4 regions of the Neorhizobium sp. NCHU2750 genome follow, and region 2 is predicted to be linked to each of the others. Evidence: riboswitches for the same ligand, from Rfam matches in the RefSeq annotation. Region 2 holds a riboswitch; each other region holds the start of a gene.
What was found. Region 2 has a riboswitch for cobalamin ahead of NCHU2750_RS02375 (aromatic ring-hydroxylating oxygenase subunit alpha). Riboswitches for the same ligand answer to the same signal wherever they lie in the genome.

Region 1 (3,204 bases), 1.3 Mb from region 2:
ATTACGCGCAGGATCTGAGCGCGATGAATTCCGATATCCGCCGTTTGCGCATCGACATGCGGCAGAGCGGCTGCGGCGGCAGCATCGTCACGCTCGGCGGCAACAACCATAGCGACGACCAGTGCCACGACATGCAGGACAAGCTGCAGCGGCTGGAAGGCGATCGGGAAAAGCTCGCCGAGCAACGCAACAACAGCCGCTCGCTGCTGCAGCCTTCGGAAGAGCGCGTGGCCATCCTGTCTGCCATCCGCGAGAACAACTGCACGCCGACCGATCTCGATACCCAGGCCGCGATCGATGAGAAGGAACGCATCAGGATCCGCGGCATCGCGCTTCCCGGCCCCGACGAGAACCAGACGGGTGCCGGGCTTTACGAGGCAGCACCACATATGCCCGCTCCGGCCGCCGACAAGGCCAATTCCAGCATCACCCATCTCGGAAGTCCTCAGCCGGTGACGACACAGAAGGAAGCGCCGATCCAGTTCCCGCCGGACCGTCCTTATGATCCCGACAGAAAGGTCCGGGTGATCGGGCCGGAATTCTTCCCGGACGAGAAGATCGATCTTGCCAACCCGAAATCGAGCGGCCCGCAGCCACAGCAATAGGACAGCGAGGAACGGGGATCAGGCGCGCGTCCTGATGGACGCGCCTATTTGCGGCCCCAGGCGTCCTCGAAGACAAGATCGTTCAGCGGGAGGCGCTGGCGCCAGCCCTTGATCGCGAGTTCCGGTTCCTCATAAAGCGCGTCGACATAACCAAGGCAAAGCCAGGCGACGATCTCGATCTTCTCCGGTATGCCGAGGATCGCGTGCATGTCCTCGTCGCGAAAGATGCTGACCCAGCCGACACCGATGCCTTCCGCACGCGCTGCCAGCCAGAGGTTCTGGATGGCGCAGACGGTCGAATAGCTGTCCATGCGGGCATTGTGGGTGCGGCCGAGCACGACCGGTCCTGCGCGATCGGGATCGCAGGTGACGCAGATCGACAGCGGCGCCTTGCGAATGCCTTCAAGCTTGAGGCTTCGATAGGTACTGCGCTTGTCCTGCGGGAACATCGCCTCGGCCTCGTCATTGGCTTTCGAGAACGCCTGCCAGGCCGCATGCCTGACTTTCTCGTCGCGAACGAGGATGAAATTCCACGGCTGCATGAAGCCGACCGACGGCGCTGCATGGGCCGCGTCGAGAAGGCGCCTCAACACGTCATCGGGTATAGGGTCGGAGAGGAACTGGTCGCGCACGTCACGTCGCGTCCCGATGGCGCGGTAGACGGCCGCGCGTTCGTCTTCGGAAAATGGTCCGGCCGCCACAAGACCGGTATCCGGGCTTTCATCCAGGGCCGGGAGTCGCAGTTCGGGTATCAATTCAGGTCGCATCGTCTTTCCCCAACAATGCCTGAGGTTCCGGTCACGCCTGCGGCGCCACACGAACCTTACAACCTGTCCGCTGTCCGCGCGGATCGGTCCATCCTGTCAGGCCGGTCTTCTGACTTGGCTTCATCCGGCCATCGCCGCCTTCCCGGACAGTCGCCCAGTGGCTGAGGTTTACCTCATGCGATGACCGTCCGCCTCACAGCGTTGGGCACGTGCCGGAATTGCGCCGGCTTCCCGATTCTCCCGCCAATGGCGGGCACCTGACGGGAGGAGTTATGCCGGGCCTGCGACTTCGAGGCAAGACCGATCACGCCGCAGGGAAGTAACGGACATAGGCGAATTCATCACCGTGCGGTGACCAGTTCGGCGAGTTCATCGTGCCCTGCCCGCCGAAAAGCTCGAATAGGGTCTCGACATTGCCGCCATCCATGTCCATCAGCCTTACACGGACATCGAGGTCGCGCGGATGATCGAAGACATCGCCGTCATAGGAGACGAAGACGATCTTGTCGCCCTTGGGCGATGGATGCGGGAACCAGTCGCCATAGGCGCTGTCGGTGATGCGCTCCGCCTCGCCGCCTTCGGCCGGCACGCGCCAGATCTGCATGCGGCCCGTACGGCTGGAGTTGAAATAGATCCACTTGCCGTCCGGTGAATAATCCGGTCCGTCATTGCGGCCCTCGCCGAAGGTCAGGCGGGTCTCGTTCTCACCATCGATGCCGATCGTGTAGATATCGAAGACCTGATCACGGATGCCGCAATAGGTCACCGTCTGTCCGTCGGGAGACCAGCCATGCCAGTAGGAGGGCAGGTTTTCGGTGATCAGCTTCGGCATCCCGCCCTCGGCCGGCAGGATATAGATTGCCGATTTGCCGAACTCGACCTTGTCGGAAATCGCGATCAGGGTGCCGTCGGGGGATATGCCGTGGTCGTTGTTGCAGCGGTTGGCAAAGCCGGTGTCGACGCGGTCCGGCACGCCATCACCGTCTGGAGACAGGCGATAGATCAAACCATCGGCATTGAGCATCAGGTAGCGTCCGTCCGGCGACCAGTTGGGTGCCTCGAACAGCTCTTCCGTCTGCCAGACGATGCGGCTCTGCCGGGTGCGGATATTGTAGATCTCGACCGAGCTGCGGAGCGTCACGCGCCAGCTCCACCCTGTACCAGAGGTGCTGTGATGTCCTTTACCCTTACCTGCATGCCTATCGTCCCATCTTTGCGTGTTTCCAGAAATTCGCAATTCTTCAATACGGTACTAAACTTGGCCGAGCCGAAATTGTTCGGCTTGAATTCGGGATTGAGCTGCCGGATCGCGGACGACAACCGGCCGACCTCCACCCAATCCTGCGGCGCGCGCCCAATAGAATTCAGCGCTTGAACAATATAGGGCCGAATATCACCGGCGCGCTTTAGGGCGACGACCTTGCCTGTCTCGAGCGGCTTGGCAGGCTTTGTATTCTCGGCAGTCTTGGCAACCTTTGCCGGCTCCTCGGCCTTGGCCGTCTTTGCCCGTGTCGTGCTCTTCACCGCCTTTGGCGGGTCCGCTTCCTTGAGGGCAAGCTCGACCTCGAAGAATTTGTCGAATGCCAGCCTTAATGCCGGCGACGCCTTCGTGCCGCCTATGCCTATCGCCCTGTGGCCGCGCATGCGCAGGCGGGTGGCGAGGTGGATGAAGTCACTGTCGCAGGTCACGATGCAGAAGACATCGATATCCGAGCGGCACATGAGTTCGGCCACATCGATCGCCAACATTATGTCGCTGCTGTTCTTGCCCGAGATCGTCGCCTGAGCGGTCTGGATGCTCAGCGCGTGATGGGTGGCGGCTTCCGCCCATG
Region 2 (3,204 bases):
CTCGGAATAGGGACCAGGCTCATAGGCCGGCGAACGGATGCCGAAGGCATTTTCCTCGACGATCGCGCGGTCCTGGTCGTTGGTCATGTTCCAGACATGGGTGAGCTGCTCGACATCGTAGTCGACACCTTCGACGGCATCCTTGTGAACCAGCCAGGTGGTGGTGACCGCAGTCTCTTCCGGGCCGATCGGGATGACGCGGAAGGAGATCGCGTGGTCGACCAGCATGTGGTTCCAGGTGGTTGGGTAATGGAAGAGCAGCATCGTGCCGATATGCGAGATCTTCACATCGTCGGAGAGCGAGCGCTTGACCGCGGGTCGGCCGTCCATCGTGTAGCTCTCGGCATCCTCGACGAGCGGCATGCGGGCGACGCGGAACTGGCCGTCCGGCGACATGTTGAACGTGCTCGGCAGGCCTGCCTGTTCGCAGCGACTCCAGTGCTCGGAGATGAAGGGGTCATCGCCGGCACCCTGGACACCGGTCGCGGTCGGGGCTTCCGGATAGGTGCGGCAGAGTTCCGGGTGATTGCCGGCGCAGTGATAGCACTCGCGGTTGTTTTCCCAGACGAGCTTCCAGTTGCCCTTCTCGATGATGGTGTTCTTGGCGGCGACCTTCGTCTCCATCAGGCGATGCGGCGCCATGTAGGGCTCGATCGTGGCCCGCACCGGGGCGAAATCAGGGGCTTCCTGGGCAAGGCAAACGAAGATGTAGCCGCCCACGACCTGGCAATGGACGGGTTTCAGGCCATACTGCTTCTTGTCGAAATTCTCGCCCATGTGGCGGGCCGACATCAGCGATCCGTCATGCTGGTAGGTCCATTGGTGATAGGGACAGACGAGACGGGTGGCGGAACCGGCATCCTTGGTGCAGACGCGGTGGCCGCGATGGCGACAGGTGTTGTGATAGGCGCGGATATCGCCTTCGCGGGTGCGGATGACGAGGACCGGATAGTCACCGATCTGCAGGGTGACATACTTGCCCGCCTTGTCGATCTCGCAATCGTGGCCGACGAACAGCCAGTCGCGATACCAGATCATTTCCAGATCGAGCTTGTAGTAGTCGGGGTCGATGTAGAAGGGCTGTTCGAGGCTGAAACCCTCGCGGCGGTTCTTCAGCTGTCGCAGAACCTGACTATGAATGTCCATATGCTTCCTCGCAATTCAAGCAAGCTTCAGGGCATGGACAAGCCGGCGGCATTTTTGAAACGCAACCAATTCCTGTCCCGTGCGCCCTCCGCGACCGGTCGTCAATCATGGCTCAGGCTGGTTTCCGGGCTGAGGAGTTTCCCTTCAAGAGGGATTGCATGGCACCTTCCCGGTCGGCCGTTCGGCTCTGTCCCAGTGGCTTTAAGGGTTTCCCTCACGCCATGCCTTCAACTCCACCACCGTTGCGGGGGCAGCGCCGGATAGATCTCGTCGACCCGCCGGCTTCCCAATTCTCCACCTTCCCTAGCAAGGCGGCACCTTGAGCTTTGTCATATTTAAGCGTGACGCCGGCCTGTCGCATAGACGACATTGCGACATCGGCAACTGCATTGGCGACGACGGAACAGGCTTTGGCAGAAAGCGTTCCCCAGGATTGTCCGGGGCGGGCCGTGGCATGCCGGCACGGTCAGAAACAGACTGTTAAGGTGTCGCTAATAGTATTCGTCAAAATCCAATCGGAAGAGCCGCCAAGATGCCAGCACCGATCCGGTATTACGAGGTCAACAGACAGAGGCCTTTCGTCACCGCGCCGAATACCGCGACTTCCCATTCGGAGTTTCTGCGGACGGGCCGCATTTCCCGCATCCGGCCGATGTGGGTTCCAAGCGAACGCCGCTATCTGACCTATGAGGAAGTTGCCGAAAAGACCGGCAAGAAGCTCGAGGCAGCAGGCGAGACGACGCACCGTCGGCTCAACAGCTTTCACCGCTCGATCTTTCTTCCGAAGATCATCTTCCACCGCACGCTCGATGGCAGCCCGCATCTCGGCTATTGCCATGTAACGGCGGCGCGCACCTTCTTCTCGCGCGATTCCATGGTCACATGGTCGTTCTACATCGCCAATTTCTCCTCGGAGATCGGCGAGGACGAAGCCTTTTTTGCCCGCATCAGTCCGCAGAACGCGCGGATGTATTTCGCCGTCGCTGTCGAGGGCGAGGCCGGCGAACAGGCCAAGATCGACCGCAGCTGGCGCAAGAACGGGCTGTTGTTCCAGACCAACGACCCGCATGAGGCGATGCGCAACGTGCTGATGCTCGGCGCGCCCGACGCGACGATCCGCGAAATGATCAAAAGGCTTTGAAGCGGGCGCGCTCCGCTGTATTGACGGCAGGATGAAAGCCGAAATCATAGAGACGGGTGTTGAGCCGCAGCGCGCGATCCGCGAGGGCGTGCGCGTGCTTGGCGAAGGTCTTGCCGTCGCCATCCCGACCGAGACTGTCTACGGGCTTGCCGCCGACGCGACACGGGCGGATGCCATTTCGCGGATCTACGAGACCAAGGGGCGGCCGCGCTTCAACCCGCTGATCAGCCATGTCTGCGATATCGCCATGGCGGAGCGCTATGCCGTGTTCGATCCCGTATCGCGGCAGCTCGCCGAAGCCTTCTGGCCGGGGCCGCTGACGATCATCCTGCCGCTGAAGCCGGACAGCATCATCCATTCGCTGGCGACGGCCGGGCTCGACACGGTCGGACTGCGCTGCCCGGCAGGGTTTGCCAACGAGCTGATCCGCGCCTTCGACCGGCCTCTCGCTGCCCCGAGCGCCAACACGTCCGGCAAGGTCAGCCCGACCAGCGCACGTCACGTGATGGACGATCTGGGGAGCAAGATCCCGCTCATCCTTGATGGCGGCGCGTCGAAAGTGGGTGTGGAATCGACCATCGTACGCGTCGACCCGGAGACCGGAACGATCCTGCTTCTGCGGCCGGGCGGGCTTGCGGCGGAAGAGATCGCCAGGGCCGCCGGTCGCGGCATCACCAGGCGTGCCGGGCCGGCGGCAATCATCGAGGCGCCGGGCATGCTTGCCTCGCATTACGCGCCGGGTGCGGCCGTCCGTCTGGATGCCACTGCGATCGAACCCGGAGAAGCTCTGATCCGCTTTGCCGGGGCGACGATCACGGGCATGGAGCATGCTGCAATCGTTCTCGACCTTTCGTCTTCGGGCGACCTTGCGGAGGCCGCAGCAAACCTTTTCGACTATCTGAAGCGTGCCGATGCCA
Region 3 (3,204 bases), 540 kb from region 2:
TGCGCCTTGTCGAAATCGAAGCGCCCCGTGCCGAGGATCTCCTTCAGCTCCACTTTGCCAAAATCGGTCTCGATCAGCCTGGCATCCGGATTGAGCGCGACGATGATTTTTCGCGCGGCGTCGCGTTCAGCCTCGGTTGCCGTGCCGATCTTGTTGAGGATCACCACATCGGCAAACTCGATCTGTTCGACGAGAAGATCGACGATGGTGCGGTTGTCGCCCTCGCCCGCCGTCTCGCCGCGATCGGCAAGGAAATCGCCGGAACCGTAATCCTTCAAAAGATTGGCGGCATCGACGACCGTCACCATCGTGTCGAGCCTTGCGACATCGGACAGGCTCATGCCGTTCTCGTCGCGGAAGTCGAAGGTGGCGGCAACCGGCAGCGGCTCGGCGATACCGGTCGATTCGATCAGCAGATAGTCGAACCTGCCCTGCTCCGCCAAGGCCCGAACCTCGGTCAACAGGTCATCGCGCAGCGTGCAACAGATGCAGCCATTGGTCATCTCCACCAATTGCTCCTCGGTACGGGAGAGGTTGGCACCGCCATCACGCACCAGCGCTGCATCGATATTGACCTCGCTCATGTCGTTGACGATCAGCGCCACCCGCAGCCCATCCCTATTGGCAAGGATATGGTTGAGCAGCGTCGTCTTGCCGGCGCCGAGAAAGCCGGAAAGCACGGTGACGGGGAGTCTCTCTTTCATAACAGATGTCCATTGCATTGCGCGTTACGTTATACTATTACGTCAGCACATGCACGGCGGGTCGTCAAGCCTCCTGCGGGAGTTTTGGTCCCCCTTCCTGCCGTGCAGTCAAGATCACTGGACAAGCACCAGACGGTCTCCTATCAAGGACACGCTACGGTTCTGCATTCGCAGATGAAAAGGGAATGCGGTGAGGTTTCGGGCTATCAGCCCCGACCAATTCCGCGACTGCCCTCGCAACTGTAAGCGGCGAGCCCTTCGTCACAGCCACTGGCCTCACCGGCCGGGAAGGAGACGACAGGGCGTATGAGCCGCAAGTCAGGAGACCTGCCGCAGCTTAGGCCAACCAGTACCGGACGAGGTGTTCCGGCAGGGAGAGACTTATGACGCAAGCGACGCCGTCGCCCGCCGTTTCCGATGCAATCCGCGGTCGCGGCACTGCAACGTCCTGCCTTTCATCCCGGCTTAGCCATTCACTCTTAAAGGACAGGACATGAAACTCGGCTTGATTGCCGCGCTCTTTGCGCTTTCCGCATCGGCTCTTCCCGCCACCGCCTTCGCAGGCTCGACCAGCTATCCGCTGACCATCGAGAATTGCGGCCAGAAGGTCACATTCGACAAGACACCTCGAAAGATCGTCTCGATCGGCCAGGGCATGACCGAAATCCTCTATTCGCTCGGGCTCGCCGACAAGGTCGCCGGCACCGCCGTCTGGGTCGGCCCGGTACTGCCGCAATATGCCGAGGCCAATGCGAAGATCAAACGGCTTGCCGACAACGATCCGAGCTTCGAGTCGGTCGTCGGGCTGGAGCCGGATCTGGTTGCCGCCGAATTCGAATGGCATGTCGGTCCGATGGGCTCGGTCGGCAAGCGCGAGCAGTTTTCCGATCTCGGTATCAACACCTATATCTCGCCGGCCGATTGCGTCGCCAAGACCAATACCGATGGCGGCGACGGGGTGCGCAAGGAACTCTTCACGATGGACCTGATCTATCGGGAGATCGATGAACTGGCCGAGATCTTCGACGTACAGGACCGCGGCGACAAGCTCACCGCCGATCTCAAGGCGCGCGAGGCGGCAGCGGTCGCCTCGATCAAGGGGGCCGAGGCGAAGAACCTGCCGATCGTCTTCTGGTTCTCCAGCAAGGAGACCAAGGGCGATGCCTTCATCGCCGGCAAGAACAGTGCGCCCGCCTATATCCTGAAGACGATCGGCGCGAAAAATGTCGTGTCGACCGAGGAGGAATGGCCACTGGTCGGCTGGGAGACGATCGCCGAGGCCAATCCGGCCGTCATCGTCATCGCCACGATGGACCGCCGCCGCTATGCCGCCGACGACCCAAAGGTGAAGATCGATTTCCTCGAACATGATCCGGTCGTCAGCCAGCTCGACGCGGTGAAGAACAGGCGCTTCGTGATGATGGACGCGCAGTCGATGAACCCGACGATCCGCACGATCGACGGCATCGAGACGCTGGCCCGCGGCATCAAGTCCTTCGGCCTGTCGCAGTGACGCCATCGCGGACCAGAGTCTGGGCTGCCGGCACTGCCGGCGCCCTCCTCGTCCTCATCGCTTTGCTCTTCGCCATGACGGCGGGGATTGCAATCGGCGAGATGGCGATCCCGATGAAGACGGCGGCTGCGGCCGTCACCAACAGGCTCGGCCTGACCGCAATCGCGGTGCCACGCATCCAGGAAGCGGTGATCTGGGATTACCGCCTGTCACGCTCGCTGCTTGCCGCCTTCTGCGGCGCGGCGCTGGCGCTGTCGGGTGCGATCCTGCAGTCGCTCTTACGCAACTCGCTGGCCGAACCCTATGTGCTCGGCGTTTCGGCCGGTGCCTCCACAGGCGCGGTTTCGGTCATGCTGCTGGGGCTTGGCGGCGGGGCGATCTCGCTTTCGGCCGGCGCTTTTGCCGGGGCGATCCTCGCCTTCGCCTTCGTCATCGTGCTGACGACCGGGCGACAGACGGCAGACCGCACCATTCTGGCGGGCGTCGCCGCCTCGCAGCTGTTCAATGCGCTCACCTCCTATATCGTCTCGACCTCGGCCAATGCCGAACAGGCGCGCAGCGTGATGTTCTGGCTGCTCGGCAGCTTTTCCGGCGTCCGCTGGCCCGACGTGGCGCTTGCCGCGATCGTCGTCGCCGTCGGGCTCGTCGTCTGCATCTGGCATTCGCGGGCGCTCGATGCCTTCACCTTCGGCGAGGATGCCGCCCGTTCGCTCGGCATCGCTGTCGGCCGGGTACGCGCCCTGCTGCTTCTCGTCACCGCGCTGATGACGGCCACCATGGTCAGCATGGTCGGTGCCATCGGCTTCGTCGGACTCGTCATTCCGCATGCAGCCCGCTTCGTCGTCGGGCCCGGCCATATGCGGCTGCTGCCCGCCTGCGCGCTGACCGGCGCACTGTTCATGGTGGTTGCCGATATCGTCTCGCGCATCATCATCGCGCCGCAGGTGCTGCCGATCGGTGTGGTCACAGCACTGGTCGGCGTGCCGT
Region 4 (3,204 bases), 1.0 Mb from region 2:
GATCGATGACGAAGCTGTCGAATTCGTCGTGATCGTGGTCTTCCTCGTCGTCGTGATGGGTCTTGCGGTTTTCGATATCGTCCTCGACAGCAAGGCCAAGGCCAATCAGCACGCCCGGATCGACGGCGCCCTTGGCAGCCGGCACGATCTTCACCGCGCGCGGCAGATGCGCCTGGACACGGCCCTTGGCGGCAGCGAGCGACGCCTGATCGAGCAGGTCGGTCTTGGTCAGCACGATCATGTCGGCGCAGGCAACCTGATCCTCGAAGACTTCCTCGACCGGGTCGTCGTGGTCGATCGAGCCGTCTGCCTCGCGCTGGGCTTCGAGCGCCACATGGTCGTCGGCAACACGGCCTTCGGCCAGCGCCACGCCATCGACGACGGCAACGACGCCATCGACGGTGACGCGAGCCTTGACGGCCGGCCACTGGAAGGCCTGGACGAGCGGCTTGGGCAGAGCGAGGCCCGAGGTTTCGATCAGGATATGATCAACGCGCGGTTCGCGGGCGAGGATCTGGTCGATCGCGGGGACGAAATCGTCTGCGACCGTGCAGCAGATGCAGCCGTTTGCGAGCTCGATGATGTTATCGTCTGGGCAGCTTTCGATGCCGCAACCTTTGAGCACTTCGCCATCGATGCCGACATCGCCGAATTCGTTGACGATGATGGCCAGCCGCTTGCCGTCGAGCTTTTCGATCAGGTTGCGGATCAGCGTGGTCTTGCCGGCACCGAGAAAGCCGGTGACGACGGTGCAGGGTACGCGATCGAACTTGGGGGCGGAATTGACGCTCATGCAGGCATGTCCTCGTGATGATGGAAGGGGGGGATGCGGGCCGTCATGCCCTTGCCGCGCAGGCATGTCGGGCGGCTGCGAAGGGGAAGCAGGCCGCGTTCGTCGGCGGCCAGCATCATTGCGCCGGTGACGATGTCGTCGGCATTTTCGGTCGAGAGATGGCCGAACACATAGGACCAGCCGGAGCGGCGATTGAAGGCGGCGCTCGGCCCCTTGTCGCAATTGGAAAGGCAGGTGACGGGCTTTATCGCAAGCGGCTTGCCTTCGGCCGCCTCTCTCAATGCCTCTATCAGTGCGACACCGGGGCGGACCGTGCTGTTGGTTGACTCGCGGCAATTGGTGCAGACGAAGATCGTCACGTCGATCTCGCCGGCATTGCCGTCGTCGGCCAGACTTCCATCGTCTTTTTGCACTTCATCCGTCATCAGGCCGCAAACCGCCGGGTTTCTCAAAAAATCGGGGTGCGCGACAGGTGGCGGACCATCCTGCAGTGAAAACAAGGCCTTGCCCGGAGCACCCCGCCCGGAAAAGCATGAATGTGGAACGGCAGGTCTCCTGGCTCACGGGTCGTCGCCACCTGCCTGCCTTCCCAGATGGATCCGGTCCCTATCTCCTAGGTTGGATCTCTCCAGTGGCGTCTTTGGCAAGATGGCTCGCCGCCTACAGTTGCGGGGGCAGCCGCGGCATTGGATCCCAGCGAAGACGCCGAATCCGCACCGCATTCTCTCTTAGCCCTTGCCGTTGCCGGCAAGAGACCGTCGTAACCATCAAGTAAGCGCTCCCGCGGGGTGCTGTCAATGTCGCAGAAGCGATTGCCGAGGCAACGGATTTGCCTATAGTCGTCGCCGACGCACGAGGGTGGTTGCGGACACAAGGCGGCGTGGCGGGCTCTTCGCCAACCGCCCGGTTTTTCCGTAACGGATTTGAATGAGGGCCATATGCTGGATCAGGTTGCTTTTGCGGCCGCCGGTCAGGACCCAAGCAGGAGCTTGCAGCAGGTTGAAGGATATCGATCAGTCCACTGAGGAGCGCCATCGCGCCAAGATGGTCAACCGCAAAGCTGTTCAGGATGCGGAAGTGGCCGAGAAAACCGTCGAAAAAGGGCTTCTCATCGTCCATACCGGACCGGGCAAGGGCAAATCGACGGCGGCCTTCGGGCTGGCGCTGCGCATGCTCGGCAATAATCGCCGCGTCGGCATCGTACAGTTCATCAAGGGCGCCTGGTCGACCGGTGAACAGCCGGCGCTTGCGACATTCGGCGATCGTGTCGTCTGGCACACGATGGGCGAGGGGTTCACCTGGGAAACCCAGGATATCAAGCGGGACATTGCCGCTGCCGAGAGGGCATGGGCCAAGGCGCTCGACCTGATGGCCGACGACTCGATCGGTCTCGTCATTCTCGACGAACTCAATATCGCGCTGCGTTACGACTATCTCGATCTTGAGAGCGTCGTTGCTTCGCTCGCGACGCGGCGCCCCGACCTGCATGTGGTCGTGACCGGCCGCAATGCCAAGCCGGCGCTGATCGAGGCTGCCGATCTCGTCACCGAGATGACGCTGGTCAAGCACCATTTCAAGGCCGGGGTGAAGGCCCAGGCCGGTATCGAGTTCTGAACCATGGCTGCTCGCTCGCTGATGTTCCAGGGAACGGGTTCGGACGTGGGCAAGTCGCTGATCGTCGCCGGCCTGGCGCGCGCGTTTACGCTGCGCGGTCTCAAGGTTTTGCCGTTCAAGCCGCAGAACATGTCCAACAATGCTGCCGTGACGGCCGATGGTGGTGAGATCGGCCGGGCGCAGGCCTTGCAGGCGCGGGCGGCGGGTGTGCCGCTCAGCGTCCACATGAACCCGGTTCTGTTGAAGCCGCAAAGCGATATCGGCTCGCAGGTCGTGGTTCAGGGCCGGGTGGAAGGCAATGCGAAAGCGTCGGAATATCAGCAACTGAAGCCAAGATTGCTGTCGCGGGTAATGGAAAGCTACGAGATCCTGCGGGCAAAGGCCGATCTCGTTCTCGTTGAAGGTGCGGGCAGCGCGTCCGAGATCAATCTGCGCCAGAACGACATTGCCAATATGGGTTTTGCGCGTGCCGCCGACGTGCCGGTCATACTGATCGGCGATATCGATCGCGGCGGCGTCATTGCCAGTATCGCGGGGACGAAACTCGTGATCGATGCGGATGATGCGGCGATGATCCGTGGCTTCATCGTCAATCGGTTCCGCGGCGATCCGGCGCTGTTTGCCGAGGGGATGGATCTGATCTCGAGGTTTACCGGCTGGCAATCGGTCGGGCTTCTGCCGCATTTTGCCGATGCGGCTCTCCTGCCGGCGGAGGATGCCCTCGGTCTGAACCAGTCGTTTGCCCGCAAGCCGGATGCGAAAATCCGCATCGCGGTACCGATCCTGCCGCATATTTC

Region 1: another riboswitch for cobalamin. It lies ahead of bluB (5,6-dimethylbenzimidazole synthase); the one in region 2 lies ahead of NCHU2750_RS02375 (aromatic ring-hydroxylating oxygenase subunit alpha).
Region 3: another riboswitch for cobalamin. It lies ahead of NCHU2750_RS05140 (ABC transporter substrate-binding protein); the one in region 2 lies ahead of NCHU2750_RS02375 (aromatic ring-hydroxylating oxygenase subunit alpha).
Region 4: another riboswitch for cobalamin. It lies ahead of NCHU2750_RS18395 (DUF1636 family protein); the one in region 2 lies ahead of NCHU2750_RS02375 (aromatic ring-hydroxylating oxygenase subunit alpha).

The regions. Positions count from the first base shown of each region.
Region 1 is NZ_CP030827.1:1,764,999-1,768,202, reverse strand. Features, by position in the region: gene NCHU2750_RS08705 (hypothetical protein) at 1-605, shown strand, start outside; gene bluB (5,6-dimethylbenzimidazole synthase) at 650-1,372, opposite strand; cobalamin riboswitch at 1,455-1,648, opposite strand; gene NCHU2750_RS08695 (TolB family protein) at 1,677-2,513, opposite strand; gene NCHU2750_RS08690 (NYN domain-containing protein) at 2,510-3,204, opposite strand, start outside.
Region 2 is NZ_CP030827.1:498,348-501,551, reverse strand. Features, by position in the region: gene NCHU2750_RS02375 (aromatic ring-hydroxylating oxygenase subunit alpha) at 1-1,146, opposite strand, end outside; cobalamin riboswitch at 1,245-1,484, opposite strand; gene NCHU2750_RS02370 (DUF6656 family protein) at 1,679-2,287, shown strand; gene NCHU2750_RS02365 (L-threonylcarbamoyladenylate synthase) at 2,319-3,204, shown strand, end outside.
Region 3 is NZ_CP030827.1:1,033,948-1,037,151, reverse strand. Features, by position in the region: gene zigA (zinc metallochaperone GTPase ZigA) at 1-704, opposite strand, end outside; cobalamin riboswitch at 845-1,053, shown strand; gene NCHU2750_RS05140 (ABC transporter substrate-binding protein) at 1,198-2,217, shown strand; gene NCHU2750_RS05135 (FecCD family ABC transporter permease) at 2,214-3,204, shown strand, end outside.
Region 4 is NZ_CP030827.1:3,815,002-3,818,205, reverse strand. Features, by position in the region: gene cobW (cobalamin biosynthesis protein CobW) at 1-793, opposite strand, end outside; gene NCHU2750_RS18395 (DUF1636 family protein) at 790-1,218, opposite strand; cobalamin riboswitch at 1,322-1,568, opposite strand; gene cobO (cob(I)yrinic acid a,c-diamide adenosyltransferase) at 1,838-2,407, shown strand; gene NCHU2750_RS18385 (cobyric acid synthase) at 2,411-3,204, shown strand, end outside.